Regions from separate parts of the Pseudomonas sp. GW823-FHT02F05 genome, predicted to be linked through region 1. Evidence: predicted binding sites of a transcription regulator. Region 1 holds the regulator's gene; each other region holds the start of a gene.
The links. The regulator sigma-54, encoded in region 1, starts transcription at its own class of promoters, with help from an activator protein. The targets are predictions, from matches to a motif close to ANTGGCATNNANNTTGCTNT.
Positions count from the first base shown of each region.

Region 1 (2,180 bases):
GTGTATTCACGCAGGGGCTTGGTGACTTCCAGCTGGTGTCCACTGATGTTGACTTGCATACAGCTTCTCCTTCGTTGCCAGTGCATAAAGCGGTGGGCAGGAATACCCACCACTGGAACGCTGTGGCCCGCCCGTCACATCAACCGCTTACGCTCGCTGGAAGGCGCGATCCCTAGGGACTCGCGGTACTTGGCGACGGTTCGACGGGCGACCTGAATGCCTTGTGCCTCCAGTAAACCAGCGATCTTGCTGTCACTCAACGGCTTTTTCTGATTTTCAGCGGCAACCAGTTTTTTGATGATCGCGCGGATCGCCGTGGACGAGCATTCACCGCCTTCAGAGGTGCTGACGTGGCTGGAGAAAAAGTATTTCAGCTCATAAATACCCCGTGGGGTATGCATGAATTTCTGCGTGGTAACCCGGGAAATCGTCGACTCATGCATGCCGACGGCTTCGGCGATGTCGTGCAGCACGAGAGGCTTCATGGCCTCGTCGCCGTACTCCAGGAAACCGCGCTGGTGTTCGACGATCTGGGTTGCGACTTTCATCAGGGTTTCGTTGCGGCTTTGCAGGCTCTTGATGAACCACCGCGCTTCCTGCAACTGGTTGCGCATGAAGGTGTTATCGGCGCTGGTGTCGGCGCGGCGCACAAAACCTGCGTATTGCGGGTTGACCCGCAGGCGCGGTACTGACTCCTGGTTCAGCTCCACCAGCCAGCGTTCGTTGTCCTTGCGCACAATGACGTCGGGCACCACATATTCGGCTTCGCTGGACTCGATCTGCGAGCCTGGACGCGGGTTGAGGCTTTGCACCAGTTCGATGACCTGGCGCAAGTCATCTTCCTTGAGCTTCATACGGCGCATCAGTTGGCTGTAGTCGCGACTGCCCAGCAGGTCGATGTAGTCACTGACCAAGCGTTGCGCTTCCGTGAGCCATGGCGTCTTGGCCGGTAATTGGCGCAGTTGCAGTAACAGGCACTCGCTGAGTGTGCGTGCGCCGATGCCTGCGGGCTCGAATTGCTGGATGCGGTGCAGGACGGCTTCGATTTCGTCCAGTTCGATATCCAGTTCCGGGTCGAAGGCCTCGAGGATCTCGTCGAGGGTTTCGTCCAGGTAACCCTGATTATTGATGCAATCGATCAGGGTTACCGCGATCAGGCGATCGGTATCGGACATCGGCGCCAGGTTCAGTTGCCACAGCAAGTGGCTCTGAAGGCTCTCGCCCGCCGACGTGCGGGTAGTGAAGTCCCACTCGTCATCATCGCTGCTTGGCAGGCTGCTGGCGCTGGTCTGGTAGACGTCTTCCCAGGCGGTGTCCACGGGAAGCTCGTTGGGAATGCGTTCGTTCCAGTCGCCTTCCTCCAGGTTGTCCACCGTCGGGGCGGTTTCCTGATAGGAGGGTTCCTGCACGTCGGAATTGGGTTTTTGCTCGATGTTATCGGCCAGAGGATCTGCGTTATCGAAGTCGTCGCCTTCTTCCTGGCGTTCGAGCATCGGATTGGACTCCAGGGCCTCCTGGATCTCCTGTTGCAGGTCCAGGGTCGACAATTGGAGCAGGCGGATGGCCTGTTGCAGCTGCGGTGTCATCGTCAGCTGCTGGCCCATTCTCAGGACTAGCGATGGTTTCATGGCAGGGGCTTAACACCTTATTCGCCGGCGCAATGCGCCATCCACGACAGGGCGCGTGAGCGCCAAACATAAGCAAATTATATGCCTGATCTCGGGGCCTTTGCCTAGAGCGCGGTAACAATAAAAAAACCGAGGTTTCCATTGACTCCCGCACGCTCCAGGTAAGAGCGCGATACCCCTGTGTTTACAGGCGGAACTCGTGACCCAGGTACACTTCCTTCACCAGCTCGTTGGCCAGGATAGTCTCGGCATCGCCTTCGGCAATCAGCTGACCATCGTTGACGATATACGCGGTTTCGCAGATATCGAGGGTTTCGCGCACGTTGTGATCGGTGATCAGCACGCCAATGCCCTTGGCCTTGAGGTGATGGATGATCTGCTTGATGTCGCCCACCGAAATCGGGTCGACGCCGGCAAAGGGTTCATCCAGCAGGATGAATTTCGGCGCGGTCGCCAGGGCGCGGGCGATTTCCACGCGACGACGTTCACCACCGGACAAGCTCATGCCGAGGTTGTCGCGAATATGGTTGATGTGGAATTCCTGCAGCAGGC
Region 1 is NZ_JBXAJM010000019.1:112,060-114,239, forward strand. It holds gene hpf (ribosome hibernation-promoting factor, HPF/YfiA family) at 1-59, opposite strand, end outside; gene AC1RAC_RS21905 (RNA polymerase factor sigma-54) at 135-1,628, opposite strand; gene lptB (LPS export ABC transporter ATP-binding protein) at 1,813-2,180, opposite strand, start outside.

Region 2 (2,180 bases), on a different contig from region 1:
CCACACGAGCGCCTCTGGTGGCGGTGACAGCTTCACGCTACTCTGCAATCGAGATCAGCGAATGAATCGCTAAGGTCTGGTCTTGTCAGCTACATGCTTGTTTTCCTGCGGTGTTGTTATGCCGTGGTGCCCGCGCCAGCAGGGCGCGGGGCTTCAGGAAGCACGGAAAGTCTATCCATCGGTGTGAGGAGGACGTTTCATGAGCACAGCCTATCAAGAAGACATCAGCACCAACGTACTGCGCCGCATGAAAGAAGGCGGCTTTGATTTCTCGCGCTTTCACCCCATCGAGTTCTACGCCATTTTCCCGGATGAGGAACGGGCGCGCAGGGCTGCGGGTCGATTTCGTGGGGAGTCCCTCAACGCCCAGGTCAGCGCGCGCGACGATGGCGCCTGGTACCTGGAACTGAGCAAAATCATGTTCGCAACCTACGACGGCATAGGAGACTTCGAGCAAGACTTTGAAGCGGTGGTCGAGCCCCTGGGAGGGATCATCGAAGGATGGGGCGTCAAGCAGGAGGTGCGTGGGTTACCCATGTAGTTGGTATTTATGAGCAGCACAGCGTGTCGGCTGACCTTTGGGTCGGCCGATTTTGTTTGGGCTACCGTCGCAACGGAAACTGCCGTTTCAGGCGCAAAAAAAAGCCACCCGAATAGGGTGGCGGAAAGGGAAGACCGAGGAGTCATCAGTACACGAGTCAATACGTTACTGAATGTGCAAAGGGTTTGGCTGTAGGACACGTCCTGTTCAACCGATGTGGGCGATTATCCGCATGTGCAGGCGGGCAGTGAAATCAACTCTGACTATGCTGTTGATAGCCAAACACCGCATTGCAACGGAGCGTACGGCGTGGCCCAGGCAATTGCGCGCACCAGGACGGTGCGGCAAATCCCCTCGGATTATGCAACTGTTTGATTATCAAGTGTTTATGCCGCTGGCACGGGCCTTGCGAAGGTTCTTGCGTCCGGGTGACAAGGAGTACGGCATGATCCGCACTTATTACGATGAAATGTACGATGGGGCAGGGCAGGTTCGCCCCCATTATCGCGAGTTCGCCCGTTGGTTGGCCGACACCCCTGCCGAACTGCTGGCCCAGCGCAGGCGTGAAGCCGATTTGCTGTTCCACCGCGCCGGCATCACCTTCACCCTCTACGGGGACGAACAAGGCACCGAGCGCCTGATCCCCTTCGATACCATCCCCCGCAGCATTCCGGCGAGTGAATGGCGGGTTGTCGAACGCGGTTGCATCCAGCGGGTCAAGGCGCTGAACCTGTTCCTCACCGACCTGTACCACGACCAACGCATCATCAAGGCCGGCATCATCCCCGCCGAGCAGGTATTGGCCAACGAGCAATACCAACTGGCAATGCGGGGCCTGGACTTGCACCGCGATATCTATTCGCACATCTCCGGGGTGGACCTCGTACGCGATGGCGACGGCACGTACTACGTGCTCGAAGACAACCTGCGCACGCCCAGCGGTGTCAGCTACATGCTCGAAGACCGCAAGATGATGATGCGTCTGTTCCCCGAGTTGTTCGCGGCCCAGCGCATCGCGCCCATCGACCATTACCCCAACCTGCTGCTCGACACCCTCAAAAGCGCCAGCCCCCTGGATAACCCCAGTGTGGTGGTACTGACGCCCGGGCGTTTCAATAGCGCGTTCTTCGAACATGCCTTCCTGGCTCGGGAAATGGGTGTGGAGTTGGTGGAAGGCGCGGATTTGTTCGTGCGCGATGACCGTGTGTTCATGCGCACCACCGATGGGCCCAAGGCTGTCGATGTGATCTACCGTCGCCTCGATGATGCATTTCTAGATCCCTTGGCATTCAACCCCGACTCGATGCTCGGTGTACCCGGCCTGCTCGCCGCCTACCGGTGCGGCAATGTGGTGCTGGCCAACGCCATTGGCACCGGAGTCGCGGACGACAAATCGGTTTACCCGTTCGTCACCGAGATGATCCGCTTCTACCTCGATGAAGAGCCGATCCTGCAGAACGTTCCGACTTTTCAATGCCGTAAGCCTGACGAGTTGTCCCACGTGCTGGCCAACCTGCCCGACCTGGTGGTCAAGGAAACCCAGGGCTCCGGTGGTTACGGCATGCTGGTTGGCCCGGCGTCTACGACCGCAGAAATCGAAGCGTTCCGGGCGCGTATCAAGGCCAAGCCACACGCCTAT
Region 2 is NZ_JBXAJM010000015.1:105,712-107,891, reverse strand. It holds gene AC1RAC_RS18705 (ribonuclease E inhibitor RraB) at 200-541, shown strand; gene AC1RAC_RS18700 (circularly permuted type 2 ATP-grasp protein) at 987-2,180, shown strand, end outside.
Region 2: the regulator sigma-54 is predicted to act here: its motif matches at 935-954, upstream of AC1RAC_RS18700 (circularly permuted type 2 ATP-grasp protein).

Region 3 (2,180 bases), on a different contig from region 1:
CCGTGGGTGATCCACTCGGCAAACATCCAGCCCAGGGCCGCAGCTGCGGTAGCGATTTGAGTTACCAGCATCGCCATGCCCGCGGTGCCGTTGGCCGCCGCAGCGGAACCGGCGTTGAAGCCAAACCAGCCGATCCACAGCATGGCCGCGCCCACCAGGGTATAGCCCAGGTTATGCGGGGCCATCGGGGTGGTGGGGAAGCCTTTGCGCTTGCCGAGCACGATGCACGCCACCAGGCCAGCCACACCCGCGTTGATGTGCACAACGGTGCCGCCGGCGAAGTCCAGCACGCCCCAGTCCCACATCAGGCCGCCATTGCCGCTCCAGACCATGTGCGCAATCGGCGCATAGACCAGGGTGAACCAGATAGCCATGAAGATCAGCATCGCGGAGAACTTCATACGCTCAGCGAAAGCACCGACGATCAGCGCCGGAGTAATGATGGCAAAGGTCATCTGGAAGGTGATGAACACGGCTTCCGGAAACAGCGCCGCCGGCCCGGTGATGCTGGCTGGGGTGACACCCGCCAGGAACGCCTTGCCCATGCCGCCGAAGAAGGAATTGAAGTTGACCACACCTTGTTCCATACCGGTGGTATCGAACGCGATGCTGTAGCCGTAGACAACCCACAGGATGCTGATCAGGCCAGTGATGGCGAAGCACTGCATCATCACCGACAGAATATTCTTGGAGCGGACCATGCCGCCGTAGAACAGCGCCAGGCCAGGGATGGTCATGAACAGCACCAGCGCGGTGGCGGTAAGCATCCAGGCGGTGTCGCCGGAATTGAGGACTGGAGCAGCCACTTCATCTGCCGCCATGGCCAGGCTTGGCATTACGATGGACAGCAGGGCTCCGAGCCCTGCGAATTTACGCAGAGTCATATTGTTTTCTCCTGGGGCGTTGGGGTTTGGCGGCTTAGATTGCGTCGGTATCGGTTTCGCCGGTACGGATGCGAATAGCCTGTTCCAGATTGACCACGAAGATCTTGCCGTCACCGATCTTGCCGGTGTTGGCCGCCTTGGTTATCGCCTCGATAACCCGGTCAAGATCCTTGTCGTCAATGGCGACATCGATCTTCACCTTCGGCAGGAAATCGACCACGTATTCCGCGCCGCGATACAGCTCGGTATGACCCTTCTGCCGACCGAAGCCCTTGACCTCAGTAACGGTAATGCCCTGCACGCCGATCTCGGACAGTGACTCGCGTACATCGTCCAACTTGAACGGCTTGATGATGGCAGTGACTAGCTTCATGAAAACTCTCTCCCGAATTTGGTGGACTTGCCCCAGGAAAACAAACCCGTCTCAAGTCTAAGCGCAGTGCCTGGCTTTGTAACGCATCGTCGCCTCGGCATTTGCCGTCGCGACGCCAGCGAACCACTGGTGACGAGCCCTGTACCCCGGATCCGTCGGCGCACTGCATTCGTCACAGCGACTGCATCAGTGCATGGGTCATGATCGTCTAAGCAGAAACCTTGCCAGCTCCGTAAAAACCACCGAAATCAATCCTTTGCCCGCTTATGCCCACCTACGGGGCGCCTGCGCGGCCGCAATGCGCATCAAAACAGTGCGCAGCCGCCCGCCCCAATGCGCGAAAACCGTGCGCAGCGGGGCGTGAAAATGACTATAGACGCTGCGTGGTACACTGCCGGCCAACTGTTTTCCGGAATATGTCCAATGCTCGCGCCCAAAGACTTCCTCGACGCCCTGAGCGGCCACGCCTCTCGCCTGTTCAGCGGCGACACTCCGCTGCCCCGCAATGAAATCGAAAGCCAGTTCAAGGCTTTGCTACAGAGCGGTTTCAGCAAGCTCGACCTGGTCAGCCGGGAAGAGTTTGACAGCCAGATGGTGGTGCTGGCCCGCACACGTGCGCGGCTGGAGAGCCTGGAGGCGAAGGTGGCTGAACTTGAAGCACGGTTGACGCCACCCTCTGCTGAATAAACACGGTGAGTGTGGGAGCTGGCTTGCCTGCGATGGCGGTGCATCAGCGGATGATTCTTTGCTGACACACCGCCATCGCAGGCAAGCCAGCTCCCACATTCTGTTTTGCGTTGCCGTCCGGATACGTTCTGTAAAACCTCCCCCGCCCCGCTCCATCCCACCTCGTCTACCCTTGAAAAAACCGCAGGAAGCGGCCCTCCCATTCAAGGAACGAGCATGTCCCTCGCCATCGTCCA
Region 3 is NZ_JBXAJM010000006.1:26,436-28,615, forward strand. It holds gene AC1RAC_RS09335 (ammonium transporter) at 1-884, opposite strand, end outside; gene glnK (P-II family nitrogen regulator) at 919-1,257, opposite strand; gene AC1RAC_RS09345 (accessory factor UbiK family protein) at 1,681-1,944, shown strand; gene AC1RAC_RS09350 (YifB family Mg chelatase-like AAA ATPase) at 2,161-2,180, shown strand, end outside.
Region 3: the regulator sigma-54 is predicted to act here: its motif matches at 1,467-1,486, upstream of glnK (P-II family nitrogen regulator).

Region 4 (2,180 bases), on a different contig from region 1:
TTGCTGAACTTGCCGGGCAACGCCCAGGTAGTCAGGGTCTTCCCGCAGCAAGCCCCAGCGCCGGAACTGGGTCATGAACCACATGCCATCGCTGAGGTAAGGCAAGTTCACCTCGCCGTCGGCGAAAAAGCGCAGTGCATGGGGATCCTGCCAGTGGTTGCCCAGGCCATCGTCATAGTGCCCCAGCAGGCGCGGTTCGATGCAGGCCACAGGTGCGTCGAGGTATTCACTGGCACTGAGCAACTGGGCGGTAGAGCGGCGGTTTTCACGGCTCTGCTCGATAAACCGGCTGGCCTCGAGGATCGCCATGACCAGTACGCGTGCGGTATTGGGGTACGCGTCAACGAAGGCTTGGGTGCAGCCCAGGACTTTTTCCGGGTGGTCCGGCCAGATTGCCTGGCTGGTCGCCAGGGTAAAGCCCTGGTTTTGTTGCACTGCGCTGGCGCACCAGGGTTCACCCACGCAAAGTCCGTCGATGCGTCCGGCTTGCAGGTGCGCCACCATTTGCGGCGGCGGCACCACCACACTGTTCACATCCTGCAATGGATGAATGCCTTGGCTCGCCAGCCAGTAGTACAACCACATGGCATGGGTGCCGGTGGGAAACGTCTGAGCGAAGGTCAGTTTTGTCCGGCTTTGGTGCACATGGCCTTTCAACGCCTCAGGAGTGATCACGCCTTGCTGTTGCAGGCCGTGGGACAGGTTGATGCCCTGGCCATTCTGGTTCAGCCCCATCAGCACTGCCATGGGGCTGGCGGCGACGCCGCCGATGCCCAGGTGTACGGCATAAATCAGCCCGTAGAGACTGTGGGCGGCGTCGAGTTCACCGCTGACCAGCTTGTCGCGCAGGTTGGCCCAGGACGCCTGGCGCTTGAGGTTGAGTGTGAGGCCGTAGGGTTGGGCGAAGCCCTGGGTGGCGGCGACCACCAACGAGGCGCAATCGGTCAGGGCCATGAACCCAAGATCCAGGCTGCTCTTTTCCGGGGCATCGCTGCCGTGTACCCAAGCCAGCGGATCGTTCATCAATACCTGCCTTTTCTGAAAAAAAAGCGCCGTTTCCCAGGCTGGCGTTACAGGCCATTGCAGGGAAACGACGCCTCTGTCCGTAGGCCCGTACCGCCGTTGGTGCGAGCCTGATACAGAGTGCATAGCAAGGCACATGCCATGGGGGGGGCCGGTGCAACTGGCCGTCAACTTTCCATCATGATTGAACCTCGTGCGCCTCGCAGTATGGCCGCTTCCTCAGGCCAGACCGCCAGGCATTCCCACGGTGCACGCTGATTTCCTCGCAACCCTCAATAGCCGCTGGCTGTACAGCGTGCTGCTGTGCGCCGCGCTGTTGCTGGGCAGTCGCACGGCCTGTGGCGAGGTGTACCAGGCACAGGATGAGGGGCTGCCGGCTTTCTTTGCTGCGTTGTCTGTGTCATTGGGCCTGCCCGTGGTGACCAGCCGTGCCGTGGCTAGTAGGCAGGTGAGCGGAGCATTCGATTTTGCGGCGCCGCAACAGGTCATTGAAACGCTCGCCGCGAGTGAAGGCTTGATCTGGCACAGCGATGGCCAAGTGTTGCACGTCTACGCTGCCGACGAAGCGAGAAGCTCGGCGGTGGCGCTGCAACATATTAGTGTCGACAGGCTGCGTGGCATCATGCGACGTGCAGGGCTGGATGAGCCGCGTTATCCGCTGCGCGCAAACGGGGCGCGCATGTTCTACGTGTCCGGGCCTCCCAGCTATGTCGATCATATATTGCGGCTGACGCAACTGATGGATCGGCCCCCTCGCAAGGCGCCAGAGCGCCCGCCTGCATTTGGCGTGGTGCAAGTGATCAATTTCCCGGTGGAAGATCACCCGCACGGCGTGGGCACCAACAGGGGCCTGGTACCAGGCATGCTCTCGATGATCCGGGCCCGGCTATCCCAGGCGCAGAGGGTCCGGTTGGCCGACGGCCGCCTTGCGTTGCTGGCCTATCCGGATACCAACAGTGTGTTGATCAAGGGCTCGCATGCCCAAGTGAAAGTTATCGAGAAACTGCTCGCCGAGCTGGATGTGGCCCAGGTGCTGAATGAAACCTTGCCAGGGCAGGCGCATGCCGGTGGTGGCGACCCGCAGGCCGGGCCCCCTCAGTTGACCGCCGCGCAATATGAGCGTGTGCAACGTGCGTTCTTACGGACGGAGCGCGAGT
Region 4 is NZ_JBXAJM010000015.1:38,835-41,014, reverse strand. It holds gene AC1RAC_RS18395 (CmpA/NrtA family ABC transporter substrate-binding protein) at 1-1,023, opposite strand, end outside; gene AC1RAC_RS18390 (secretin N-terminal domain-containing protein) at 1,271-2,180, shown strand, end outside.
Region 4: the regulator sigma-54 is predicted to act here: its motif matches at 1,148-1,167, upstream of AC1RAC_RS18395 (CmpA/NrtA family ABC transporter substrate-binding protein).